Regions from separate parts of the Pararhizobium sp. LjRoot238 genome, predicted to be linked through region 1. Evidence: riboswitches for the same ligand, from Rfam matches in the RefSeq annotation. Region 1 holds a riboswitch; the other holds the start of a gene.
What was found. A riboswitch is a leader RNA that binds a small molecule or an ion and turns the genes downstream of it on or off. The one in region 1 is predicted to bind S-adenosylmethionine.
Positions count from the first base shown of each region.

Region 1 (6,508 bases):
GAGCAGTTCGCGCGCGACCTTAGGCTCGATGCCCGGCAGGCTGACATTGAGGCGCGCCCGCAGGAAGTAGGAGCCGTCGTCGACGTTCAGATCGATCTCGGCATGGACCTCGGCACCGGCCGGAAGCTTGATGTTTCGCTGGGCGGCGGCGACCTCGATCGCTCCCATGTAGCAGGCCGACCAGGCGGCGCCGAACAGGTTTTCGGCGGCCGGGTGCGGCTGCGTCAGCTTGAGGTCCAGCTTGCCGTCGTTGCTGCGTGCAAAACCGTCGCGGCCACCCTTGTTGTGGGTCTTTCCGGTGAAGAGAAGCTTCTCAGTCATAGCGATATCCTTTTCCGTTCGCTTTTTCTCGTATCCGATCTAATCGGATGCGAGCTAAATACGCTCAGCGCGAACCCTTGTCAATACTATTCCGATTTAATCGGATACGATTTATATTCGGGCGCGCTGACGTGAGATCGATTTGGAAACCGGCGCCTCCTCCATCCCCGCAAATCCCCGCCCTTTGCACCCGTGCCATACTCCTCTCGTCCCGCCATCGGATACACCGGAAAGCGTTGCCGGCGAGGCGGGGCCGGTGCCTTCGGTCTGTGTTTGAAACGCAGGCGCGGCCGCAGGGGCCTGCAGAAAATGGTTTCCCTCTCGCCTGAAACAGGGCGGGGCGTGCCTGTGAGGCACACATGAGGACCGGCGACTGGTCTGCCGAAAGGCCGATCTTTCGTGGCGCGGCGGGTAAACAATAACGAAGGCCCGCGAGCCCCACCCTGGTAAAGGTGCCGATCATCCGCGCAGAGAAACCGCAGTTGCAGGTAAAAACCGCCGAGACGGGGCACGTCGCGTGTCACCTACACTTACTTACTGAGGCACCCGATGTGCCCCGGCCGATACCCATGCCGAAAGGCCGGCATGGTTGGAAATTCCGAAAAGACACGGACGTTTCGCGCCGCGTGATCGCAGGCGCATGCACAGAGATCGAGGGCGAACACCCTCCCCTTGAGGGGGAGGGTCGGACCGCAGGTCCGGGGTGGGGTGACCCTCCGAGACATCTAATGGTTCACCCCCACCCGCAGCTACGCTGCGACCTCCCACGCAAAAACCACGTCCCGCCAGCGGCCGCGTCCCGTCTGACAATAGTTAGCAATCCACTTAACTATCCCTTGCACGTTTCGCCATATCGTGATACTTAGGTATATGCTTAACCATTCGAACCAGCTCGATCTCATGTTTCAGGCGCTTGCCGATCCGGCGCGCCGCACGATGGTGGAACGGCTCTGCCGCGGACCGGCTTCGGTCAGCGAGCTTGCCGGACCGCTCACCATGTCGCTGCCCTCGGTGATGCAGCACCTGCAGGTGCTGGAACTGAGCGGCCTCGTCCAGTCGAAGAAGATCGGGCGGGTCAGGACCTGCACGATCGACCGCCAGGTCTTAAGCCTCGCGGAACAATGGATCTCCGATCGCCGCGCATTGTGGGAACGCCGCCTCGATGCGCTGGGGGAGTATCTCGCCGAAGACAATAAAGAAACCGAAGGGAGCAAGACATGACCGAACGCAGCGTTACCCACGCCACATTCATCATCGAGCGCGTCTATGACGCCGCGCCCGCCCGCGTCTTCCAGGCCTTTTCCGACCCGGCCGCCCGCGACCGCTGGTTCGTCAAATCCGATGGCTGGCCGATCGCCGAATATTCGTTCGACTTCCGCGTCGGCGGCCGCGAGACCGGCCGTTTCAGCCAGGACGGCACGACGATGATCTATAACGACACCGTCTATCACGACATCGTGCCCGACAGCCGGATGATCTTCGCCTACGCGATGACGATCGGCGAAAACCGCATTTCCGCCTCGCTCGCCACTGTGGAACTGAAGCCCGAAGGCAAGCGGACACGGCTCGTCTTCACCGAGCAGGGCGCCTTTCTCGACGGGCTTGACCAGGTGGTAGACCGCGAACAAGGCTGGCGCGAACTCCTTGGCCATCTCGCCCGCGAACTCGAACGCGACGCGGCAGCCGCCTGAGCGGAGAGGAGGAAACTGTCATGACCGAACGATCCACCAGACATTCCACCATCGTCGTCGAACGCACATACGACGCCTCTCCTTTCCGGGTATTCGCCGCCTGGTCGGACCCGAAAGCGCTGCTGCGCTGGGGCTCGCCCGGTGAGGGATGGGACGTCTCCTACGACCGCTTCGATTTCCGCACCGGCGGCAGCGACATCAGCCGCTTCGGTCCGAAGGACGGACCGGTCTTCGTCAACGAGACGGTCTACCAGGACATCGTGCCGAACGCCCGCATCGTCTCGGCCGGAAACATGACGTCGGAGGGAAAACGCCTTTTCGCCGGCCTTCTGACGGTCGAGTTCATCGTGGCGGGCACGGCCTGCCGGCTCGTCCTGACCGAACAGGGCGTCTTCTTCGACGGCCACGACCGGCCCGAAAACCATGAGGCCGGCTGGAACGAAATGCTCGACAACCTCGCCATCGAGGTGCTGCGCAACGCAGCCTAACGACGACGGACAAACAGGCAAGGAGATCATCATGACCGAACGCTCGGTAACCCATGCCACCTTCACCATCACGCGCCACTACGACGCGTCACCGGCCCGCGTCTTCGCCGCCTTTGCGGAAAAAGACCGCAAGGCGCAGTGGTTCAGCAGTCACGAAGGCTGGACATCGCAGAGCTATAGCTTCGATTTCCGCACCGGCGGCGGCGAGCACCTGAGCATCACTGCAGCCGATGGCGTCGTGCACACGTTCGATGCGCGCTATCAGGATATCGTGCCCGAAGAGCGCATCGTCTATAGCTACGACATGCACCTCAATGAGACGCGTTTCTCGGTGTCGCTCGCGACCGTTGAGTTCAAGCCGGGCAGCAAGGGAACGAGGCTCGTCTTCACCGAACAGGGCGCCTTCCTCGACGGCCACGACAATGTCGGCCAGCGCGAGACCGGGACCCAGTCCCTGCTTGACAACCTCGCAGCCTCGCTCGCCGCCGACGAGCCGGCGAAGCGTTCAGCTTGAGCAGAGGACATGCGATCGGGCGCCCGTTTTGCAGAGCCGGGCGTCCCATATTGATTCCAGCGCAGACAGGCGCTATTTAGACGTCTCGTGGTGATTTGGCCGGCCGGCTTGCAGCCACGTTAAATAAATCGCTAAAGGGCCGTGCATGCGCAAGCAAGCGGGCCGGTAGCGATTTTTCGTTGCCGGTTTTTTTCTTTCTGCCGGCTTGTCCGTGATCGAGTGTTGCCCATGCCCATCAAGATTCCCGATACGCTGCCCGCCTTCGAAACCCTCGTCAAAGAGGGCGTGCGGGTGATGACCGAAACCGCGGCGATCCGTCAGGACATCCGCCCGCTGCAGATCGGGCTCCTGAACCTGATGCCGAACAAGATCAAGACCGAGGTGCAGATGGCCCGCCTTGTCGGGGCGACGCCGCTGCAGGTCGAGTTCTCCCTCATCCGTCTCGGCGGCCACAAGGCCAAGAACACGCCGGAAGAGCACCTGCTCGCCTTCTACGAAACCTGGGACGAGGTCAAGCACCGCAAGTTCGACGGCTTGATCATCACCGGCGCGCCTGTCGAGACGCTGGACTATGAGGACGTCACCTATTGGGAGGAGATGCAGCAGATCCTCGACTGGACCCACACCAATGTCCATTCGACGCTCAACATCTGCTGGGGCGCCATGGCGGCGATCTATCATTTCCACCGCGTGCCGAAATACACGCTGAAGGAAAAGGCCTTCGGCGTCTATCGCCACCACAATCTCAACCCGGCCTCGGTCTATCTCAACGGCTTCTCAGATGATTTCCAGATTCCGGTATCGCGCTGGACCGAAGTCCGCCGCGCCGACATCGAGAAGGTGCCGGACCTTGAGATCCTGATGGAATCCGACGAGATGGGCGTCTGCTTCGTGCATGAAAAGGCCGGCAACCGCCTCTACGTCTTCAACCATGTCGAATATGATTCGACCTCGCTGTCGGACGAATATTTCCGCGACGTGAATGCCGGCGTGCCGATCAAGATGCCGCACAACCACTTTCCCCATAACGATCCGGAACTGCCGCCGCAGAACCGCTGGCGCAGCCACGCGCATCTGTTGTTCGGCAACTGGATCAACGATATCTACCAGACGACACCTTATGATCCGGCCGATATCGGCAAAGACCGGAAATGACGGCAAGTCTGGTTATCCGGCCGCTTGAACGCACCAACGCACCGTGTTTGACCTGCGATCAACCCGGTGAATTGTATGACTTTTCGGTTGCCGCCTCGCCCGAAATGACGCAGTTTGCCGCCGAGCCAGTGGAGGAAAATGACCGTGCAGACAGAAACTGAAATATTTGGCCATCTCCCCTCCGGCGAGCCGGTTCACCGTATGACCATCCGGGGCGGCGGGCTGACGGCGCATATCCTCACCTGGGGATCAGTCATCCAGGACCTGCGCCTCGACGGACACGCAGCACCGCTGGTCCTCGGCTTCGAGAATTTTCAGGACTATCTTTCCCATTCTCCCTATTTCGGCGCGACGCCCGGCCGCAACGCCAACCGCATCGGCGGCGGGCGCTTCTCGATCGACGGCACGTCCTACCAGCTCGAATGCAACGAAAAGGGCGTGACCCACCTGCATGGCGGCAGCGATGGCATTGCCAAGCGCTTGTGGACGATCGTCGAAAAGACCGAAGATCGTCTCGTCCTCAAGATCGCCGATCCCGATGGCCGCGCCGGTTATCCCGGCAATTGCACCGTCACCTGCACCTATACGTTAAGCGATGGCGGCGTGCTTAATGTTGTCTACGAGAGCACGACCGACCGTGCCACGATCTGCAATGTCTGCCAGCACAGCTATTTCAATCTTGACGGCACGGCCGATACGTTCGGCCACGACGTGATGATCGCCGCCGACCACTATCTGCCGACGGACGAGCGGCAGGTGCCGACCGGCGAAATCCGCGCCGTCGAGGGCACCGTCTTCGACCTGCGCGCCATGACGCCGATGCGCCGCCAGATGGAAGGCGACAGGATCGGTTACGACCATAATTTCTGCCTGGCGGATGCGCGCGGCCCCAAGCAGTCCATCGCCCTGGTGCGCAGCATCAATTCCGGCGTTTCGCTGGAGGTCCGCACCACCGAGCCCGGCGTGCAGTTCTATACCGGTTTCAAGATGAACGTGCCCGTTCCCGGCCTTGAAGGCCGCCGCTACGGCCCCTTCGCCGGGTTCTGCCTGGAAACACAGATCTGGCCGGACGCCGTCAACCACGCGAATTTCCCGCAAGCCGTGCTGCGGCCCGGCGAGACACTGCGGCAGGAAACAGACTACGTCTTTACCAGGAGCTGACATCCTGCTCAGATACGGCTCAATGGCAGGCTCGCGGCGCGTTCGTCTTTGACGCAGCCGCGGTGACCTGAGCCGCGGAGGAGTGGAAACGATGGCGGGAACGGCAAGAGGAAAGATCGCACTGGTGACCGGTGGCGGCACCGGCATCGGCCGCGCAATTGCCGAGGCTCTGCTGGAGCACGGCTTCACCGTCGTCATCTCCGGCCGCCGCTCCGACGTTCTCCAGGCCACCGCAATAGAAATGGCCGCGCATACCACCGGCACGGTGCGGGCATTCGCCGCCGATGTCGGCGATCCGCAATCGGTCGCCACCCTTTTTCAGACCATCCGCCACGATTTCGGCCGTCTCGACCTGCTCGTCAACAATGCCGGCATGGGCCTGCCCGCCGTGCCGATGGAAGACATCACCTTCGAACAGTGGAACGCCATCGTCGCTGCCAACCTGACCGGCGCTTTTCTCTGCACCCAGCAGGCGATGAAGCTGATGAAGGCGCAGACGCCGCGCGGCGGCCGGATCATCAACAATGGCTCGATCTCCGCCTCGACGCCGCGTCCCTTCTCGGCGCCCTATACCGCGACCAAACACGCCATTACCGGCCTCACCAAATCCACCGCGCTCGACGGCCGCCCCTTCGACATCGCCTGCGGCCAGATCGATATCGGCAACGCCTCGACCAAAATGACCGCCAGCATGAGCGGCGGCGTGCTGCAGGCCAATGGCGAGATCGCCAGCGAACCGACCATCCCCGCCAAACTCGTCGCCGACGCCGTCGTCTACATGGCGAGCCTGCCGCTCGACGCAAACGTGCTGACGATGACCGTCATGGCAACGAAGATGCCGTATGTGGGCCGGGGTTGAGCGGAAATCACGGCGCAATCGATAGATAAGCGGCCGGGCCCGATCGCTGATTTACCGGCTCTGCAAGGCGTTTTCTCAGCAAAACTCTACTGCCGGCTAAAGATATTTTGGAACAGCCAGCGCGTCTCCTGCGTTCACTGCCAGGAAGGAGAACCGACATGGCAAAAAACAGGATTCCGAGGAAGGTTGCGGGCTACAAGGTCCCGAAAACCATCCGCAAGTCGTCCGTTATCCGGTCGCTGCTCGCCAGCGATATTGGCCGCGACGTGCTCGCCAATGCGCTGACCGCAGGTGCGGGCGCCGCCGCCGCCGTTCTCGT
Region 1 is NZ_CAXUPP020000001.1:1,575,966-1,582,473, reverse strand. It holds gene ACSQ3F_RS07835 (Ohr family peroxiredoxin) at 1-321, opposite strand, end outside; gene ACSQ3F_RS07830 (ArsR/SmtB family transcription factor) at 1,192-1,542, shown strand; gene ACSQ3F_RS07825 (SRPBCC family protein) at 1,539-2,012, shown strand; gene ACSQ3F_RS07820 (SRPBCC family protein) at 2,033-2,500, shown strand; gene ACSQ3F_RS07815 (SRPBCC family protein) at 2,532-3,014, shown strand; SAM riboswitch at 3,092-3,169, shown strand; gene metA (homoserine O-acetyltransferase MetA) at 3,243-4,169, shown strand; gene ACSQ3F_RS07805 (aldose epimerase family protein) at 4,314-5,330, shown strand; gene ACSQ3F_RS07800 (SDR family oxidoreductase) at 5,422-6,189, shown strand; gene ACSQ3F_RS07795 (hypothetical protein) at 6,348-6,508, shown strand, end outside.

Region 2 (6,508 bases), 880 kb from region 1:
CGGGCCGGCATCGGCATCGACGTCGGAGAGGTAGAAAAAGAATTTCAACATCCGCCAATCATCGAGATCGAAATGGAACTTGAACGAGGCGCGGCTGAGATCAGCCTCGGAGGCAGACTTCGTCGGGAAGCTCCACCATGTCCGCGTCGTGATCAATTTGGCTTCGCCGCCGAGATAATGCCGTGCCACGTCGAGAAGCAATGGGTCGCGCTGCACCGCCAAAGCGGCGTCACATTGCAGGACCCGCTCGAAATGATGGCCGCTCAGTATCGTGCGGCCAAAACGCCGCTCGGCGTCTGCGTGCTCACCAGCGAGAAACTCCACCTTGCGATCGAAGTTGCCAAAACACGGTGTTTCGTGGCCGAAACGGGCGATTTCCGCCTGGATCGGCGCAGGCAGTGTGAGACCGGTAGCGATACCGGTTCGTCTGAGTTCCGCCGCGATCACTTCCGCCTGAAGGTCGCCGAACATCGAAGGCGCAGCACTTGCGCTCGATCGCACGGGTTTGGCGGTCAGCCAATGCGCCTTGCGGAACGGCATTGTCCGCGCCAGCAGAAACATTGGCAGCCAGGCGGGGTTCTCCCGCACATCCGTGAGATAGGTTGGTACACGTGCTGCCATGCGGCGGAAAACTCCGCCGCTGCGGGCAATGGTTTCCAGGTCCTGCGGTTTGGGTTTGCGTGCATCAAGCATCTGATATCCTTACATATAACAAGGTTTTTTGTGACCAATCCCTGTCCCTGATCCACCGGCCCGGCCCCAACGATAACGTCTAATTGCCTTTGCTGCAATGCAGCAAAACTAGCTTCTCCAACCGAAAACAGCATTTTGACGACCTGCGCGGCACGGCGGCACGCGCCTATATCGCGAGGCCCCGGAGCGTATCATCGCAAAAATCATCCGCCGCCCGGTAAGCCAAGCGGCCGCCACCGAAGCGATCATTCGCCGGCTCGATGAGTCAGAAAAAGAAAAGGAAGTACAAAACCGGCCGTAAAACCGGCCAAATCCAAAGGATCAAAATCGTTCTCAAAGCCCTGAAAAACAGAGTGGAGCGGGTAGCGGGAATCGAACCCGCACGATCAGCTTGGGAAGCTGACAAGCTACCACTACATCATACCCGCAACGGCTGCTAGGTTTTCACCAAGCGCTGCCGGCTGTCAAGGTGGCATCCGATTTTACGGACGCCTTTTATTCCGATCGGAAATGCTTGGAGAGCTTCAGGCCCTGCGCCTGGTAGTTGGAGCCGAGATCAAGCCCATAAAGGCCTTCCGGCTGCTCCAGCATGTACTCATAGACCAGACGGCCGACGATCTGGCCGTGCTCGAGAATGAACGGGACCTCGTGGCTGCGGACTTCGAGCACGGCGCGACTTCCCGTTCCGCCGGCAAAGGCATGGCCGAAGCCGGGATCGAAGAAGCCGGCGTAGTGGACGCGGAATTCGCCGACCAGCGGATCGAACGGCGTCATTTCGGCGGCATAGAGCGGCGGCACGTGCACCGCTTCGCGCGAGACGAGGATGTAGAACTCATCGGGATCGAGGATCAGCTCGTCGCGGCCGCGGCTATAGAGCGGCTCCCAGAAATCGAAGATGCCATGCTCGGCCTTCTTGTCGACATCGACAACGGCGGTGTGGTGCTTGCCGCGATAGCCGATCAGGCCGTCGGCGCCGGTCCCCTTGAGGTCGATCGAAAGGGCGATGCCGCCGCCGGAGACGTTCGGCTTTTCGCTTGCGACCAGCACATCGCTTTCATGCAGCGCGAGGACCTCGGCTTCACTGAGAAGCGCGTGGCCGATGCGAAAGCGGATCTGCGACAGGCGCGAGCCGCGGCGCACGATGATCGGGAAGGTGCGCGGGCTGATTTCGAGATAGAGCGGGCCGGAATATCCGGCCGGGATCTTGTCGAATTCCTGCGCCCGGTCGGTAATGACACGGGTGAAGATGTCGAGGCGGCCGGTCGAGCTCTTCGGATTGGCAGACGCCGACATGCCGGGTGGCAGGTCGAGGCTTTCCATCAGCGGCACGATATAGACGCAGCCGGTTTCGAGCACGGCCCCTTCGGAGAGATCGATGACGTGCAGTTTCAGCCGGTCAAGCTTGTCGGCCACAAGGTGGCTGGGTCCGGGCATGAAGCTGGCGCGCACGCGGAAGGCTTTCGACCCCAGACGCAGATCGAGGCTGGCCGGCTGGATCTGATCGATATCCAGCTTGCTTTCGCTCTTCAAACGCCCTTCATCAAACAACGCTGCAATCGCGCGATCGGCTAGAATGCCTGTGGCCCTCGTCATTGCTATCTTCCTTGTTGCCGAAAACGGCACGTCATAAACCAAATTGTCCCCGTGACATATCTTCTTGTTCCCGGGAATTGACGCAAGCGCGGCTAATCAGTAAATACTGACTTATCCCGTGGTGATTTGGCCGGTCGGCTTGCAGCCACGTTAAACAAGTAGCTAAAAAGGCCGGGTTCGAAACCGGCTTGCTTTTGCGGCCGGTTTTTTTGTTTGTGAAAGCGACGATCCGATGAGCAAAAACTGGCGCCCGGCAACACAGCTCGTTCATGGCGGCACGACCCGTTCGAACCACGGCGAAACCTCCGAAGCCATCTTCCTAACGCAGGGCTTCGTCTATGACAGCTCTGAAGCTGCCGAGGCGCGCTTCAAGGGCGAGACCGACGGCTTCATCTATGCCCGCTACGGCAGCCCGACCAACGACATGTTCGAACAGCGCATGTGTATGCTGGAAGGCGCCGAGGATGCGCGCGCCACGGCATCCGGCATGGCGGCGGTTTCGGCCGCCATTCTCTGCCAGCTCAAGGCCGGCGACCATATCGTCGCGGCCCGTGCCCTGTTCGGTTCCTGCCGCTGGGTGGTGGAGACACTGGCGCCCAAATACGGCATCGAATGCACGCTGATCGACGGGCGCTTCCTTGAAAACTGGGAAAAGGCGGTCAAGCCGAACACCAAGGTGTTCTTCCTCGAAAGCCCGACCAATCCGACGCTGGAAGTCGTCGATATCGCCGGCGTTGCCAAGATCGCCAATGCGATCGGCGCCAAGGTCGTTGTCGACAACGTCTTTGCGACGCCGCTCCTGCAGAAGCCGCTGGAACTCGGCGCCCACATCGTCGTCTATTCCGCCACCAAGCATATCGACGGCCAGGGCCGTTGCCTCGGCGGCGTGATCCTCTCCGACAAGGAATGGATCAACGAGCACCTGCACGACTATTTCCGCCATACCGGCCCGGCGCTGTCGCCGTTCAACGCCTGGACGCTGCTGAAGGGCATCGAGACCCTGCCGCTGCGCGTGCGCCAGCAGAGCGAGAATGCCGCGCGCGTCGCCGACTTCCTCGCCGAGCAGCCGGAGGTCGCCCGCGTGATCTATCCGGGCCGCAAGGATCATCCGCAGGCCGATATCATCTCCCGGCAGATGAAGGGCGGTTCGACACTGGTCTGCTTCGAACTGAAGGGTGGCAAGGACGCGGCCTTCGCGCTGCAGAATGCGCTGGATATCGTGCTGATCTCCAACAATCTCGGCGACAGTAAGAGCCTGATCACCCATCCGGCGACGACGACGCACAAGAACCTGTCGGACGAAGCCCGCACTGAGCTCGGCATTTCGCCCGGCACCGTGCGCTTCTCGGCCGGCATCGAAGACAGCGAGGACCTGATCGAGGATTTCGCCCGCGCGCTGAAATCCGTAAAGGCCTGATTTTCAGCTTTTGTTTCGAACGCCCGTGTCCAGCCGGATGCGGGCGTTTTTCTATGCCTGTGTTTCAGCCTTGAAGCTCGCCCGCGCCAGCATGATGCGCGACAGCGCCGTGTAGAAGCAGATAAGCGCAAAAACGACGGCGATCTCCGAAAACCAATGCGGGAACAGGCAGAAGGCCAGGAAGACGGCGATCGTTTCCGTTGCCTCGGCGAGGCCGGTGGTGAAATAGAGCGACTTCATGCCCCGCGCATCCGTCGCGAGGCCGCGCTTCTCGGCTATGACGGCGAAAGCGAGAAAGCTCGCACCATTGATATAGAAAGAGAGAAGAAGCAGCCCGCCTGCAGCGCCGTTTTCATAGGGATCGGCCAGGATAAAGGCGAAGGGGATGAGGCCGTAAAAGGCGAAATCGAGCACGATATCGAGGAAGCCGCCGAAATCCGTGTTCCTAGTCGCGCGCGCGACGGCGCCGTCCAATCCATCACAGAGCCGGCTTGCGCCGATCAGAATAAAAGCCCAGGCGAAAGCGTCGAGAACGATGGCAATGGCGGCGGCCAATCCGAGCAGAAAGCCCGTGATCGTGATCGTGTTCGCGCTGATGCCGCGGCGAACCAAAGCCCGGCCGGCGCGATCGAGCCAGGGATCAAGCCGTTTCCTGAAGTGACCGTCGAGCATGCTGTGCCCTATCCTAACAGTTTACGCTGTCCATTATTCTTGACGAAACCATCTTGCTGTAGAATATCGCCCATAGACTTGAAAAGGGTTTGCATATGTACCGCGCGCTAACTCGCGATATCGAGGTGACCGTTGAGCCTTATTATCTGGAGGAGCAGTCCGATCCGGAGGACAGCCGTTATGTCTGGGGCTACCGCATCCTGATCTCCAACCTTTCGGGCAAGACCGTGCGGCTGATGACGCGCTACTGGCATATCACCGACGAAAACGGCCAGGTGGATGAAGTCAATGGGCCGGGCGTCATCGGCGAGCAGCCGGTTCTCAATCCCGGCGATACCTATGAATATTCGTCAGGCTGCCCGCTCGATACACCTTCAGGCGTGATGTTCGGCCATTATTCGATGGAAACACCGGAGGGCGATACCTTCACAGTCGATATTCCCGCCTTCTCGCTGGATTCACCGGGCCAGCCTCGGACGTTGAATTAGAGCCCATCGCGTCAAAACCGATTCACGCGATGCGCTTATCTTATGACTTTTCCCTGTTTTGAGGCCACAGTGGTTTGCCGCCTGCCGGTGTTCGCCCCCCCCCCGCAGGCGGGAGGGGATGAATCGAGGATGCGCCGCAAGGGTTACGACAGCGATGCCATCGAGTGTCCCTATTTTTCTCCCGGTGGCCGATACGTGATCGACGATGCCTTTTGCATGGCTGCGAGCGTCTCCTCAACGGTCAGCAAGACAGTCGTCTGGAAGGAACTCAGCGCTCCGCCAGCGCTGATCGCGATCGCCGTGGCTGCCATCGAGACGTTATCTGGAGCCTCCCACAAGTTATATGCATCGTGATCGCCGAAGGCATACCAGAAACCGTGCATCTTTCCGCCGACCGCCTCGATGTACTGCTTGGCTGCCACTCGGCGGTCCTCGGGGTTCTTGATGAGCTTGGCCCATGTCGCTGGCGTATAACTGAACCTGGTCAGGTATAAAGGCATCGGATCTTCCTCCTGCGCATTCATCCCGCCGGCGGTCAAAGTGTGCCGGATCAGATGTCCCGAGTATGTCCCTCGCGTGTCTGCGCGGCAAGACCCGTCCGAGACTAGAGCATCCGTCTTGGTCAAGGGCTGGTTGGGTGGTTTGACCGGTACGCTCCAGCGGCGCCGGACCGACCAGCGTCGCGCCATCGACCCGTCAGGGTCAATTTGTCCACACGGCCTCGCTGCAGCTTTTTTACTGCGGCCGCACTTCCGTTGCCTCGAAACGATAGGTCGTCGAGCAGAACTCGCAGGTGACCGAAACCATTCCGTCCTCCACCGCGTGATCAAGATCCTCCTCGCTGAGACTTGCAAGCACGTCGCGGAGCTTCTCGCGTGAACAGCTGCACTTGTCGTAAACCGCCTGGGGCGGATAGACCTTGACGCCGCGCTCATGGAACAGCCGGTAGAGCAGACGTTCGGTGCCGACCGTCGGATCCGTCAGTTCGTCGGCGTCGATGGTCTGGACCATGACGCTCGCTTCATTCCAGAGATGATCGACCTCGAAGGCATTCTCGCCGTCATCACCGTCACCACCGTGCAGATCCGCCTGGCGCATGCGCTCCGGTGCTTCCGGCAGGAACTGCGCAACCATGCCGCCTGCCCGCCAGCGATGCCGCGGCTTGCCGTTCTCGTCGCGGTCGAGCAATTCGGCGACGCCGAGGCGCACCTTGGTCGGGATTTGCTCCGACTGGCGGAAATAGACGCCGGCGATCTCCTCCAGCGAGGCGCCATCGAGCGGCACGATGCCCTGATAACGCTGGGTATGCGCACCCTGGTCGATGGTGAAGGCGAGAATGCCTTCACCCAGCAGATGCTCCGGCTTGGTGAGGCCATTCTCTTCGGCGAGCGAAAGGGCTTCCTCGTTGTAGCGGGCATAGGCGCGCACCCGGTCCGGCGTCGAGAAATCGGCGACGACCAGATCGACAGGACCGTTGCTTTTCGTCTGGACGATCAGCTTGCCCTCGAATTTCAGCGAGGTCCCGAGGAGGACCGTCAGCACCACCGTTTCGGCAACGAGACGGGCAACCGGCAGCGGATAATTGTGGCGTTCGAGAATGGCGTCGAGCATCGGGCCGAGCTGGACGGCACGGCCGCGCACGTCG
Region 2 is NZ_CAXUPP020000001.1:698,997-705,504, forward strand. It holds gene ACSQ3F_RS03565 (hypothetical protein) at 1-693, opposite strand, end outside; tRNA gene ACSQ3F_RS03570 (tRNA-Gly) at 1,048-1,121, opposite strand; gene ACSQ3F_RS03575 (2'-deoxycytidine 5'-triphosphate deaminase) at 1,189-2,286, opposite strand; SAM riboswitch at 2,395-2,473, shown strand; gene ACSQ3F_RS03580 (O-succinylhomoserine sulfhydrylase) at 2,519-3,703, shown strand; gene ACSQ3F_RS03585 (CDP-alcohol phosphatidyltransferase family protein) at 3,755-4,375, opposite strand; gene apaG (Co2+/Mg2+ efflux protein ApaG) at 4,471-4,863, shown strand; gene ACSQ3F_RS03595 (GYD domain-containing protein) at 5,034-5,363, opposite strand; gene ACSQ3F_RS03600 (Hsp33 family molecular chaperone) at 5,599-6,508, opposite strand, start outside.
Region 2: another riboswitch for S-adenosylmethionine. It lies ahead of ACSQ3F_RS03580 (O-succinylhomoserine sulfhydrylase); the one in region 1 lies ahead of metA (homoserine O-acetyltransferase MetA).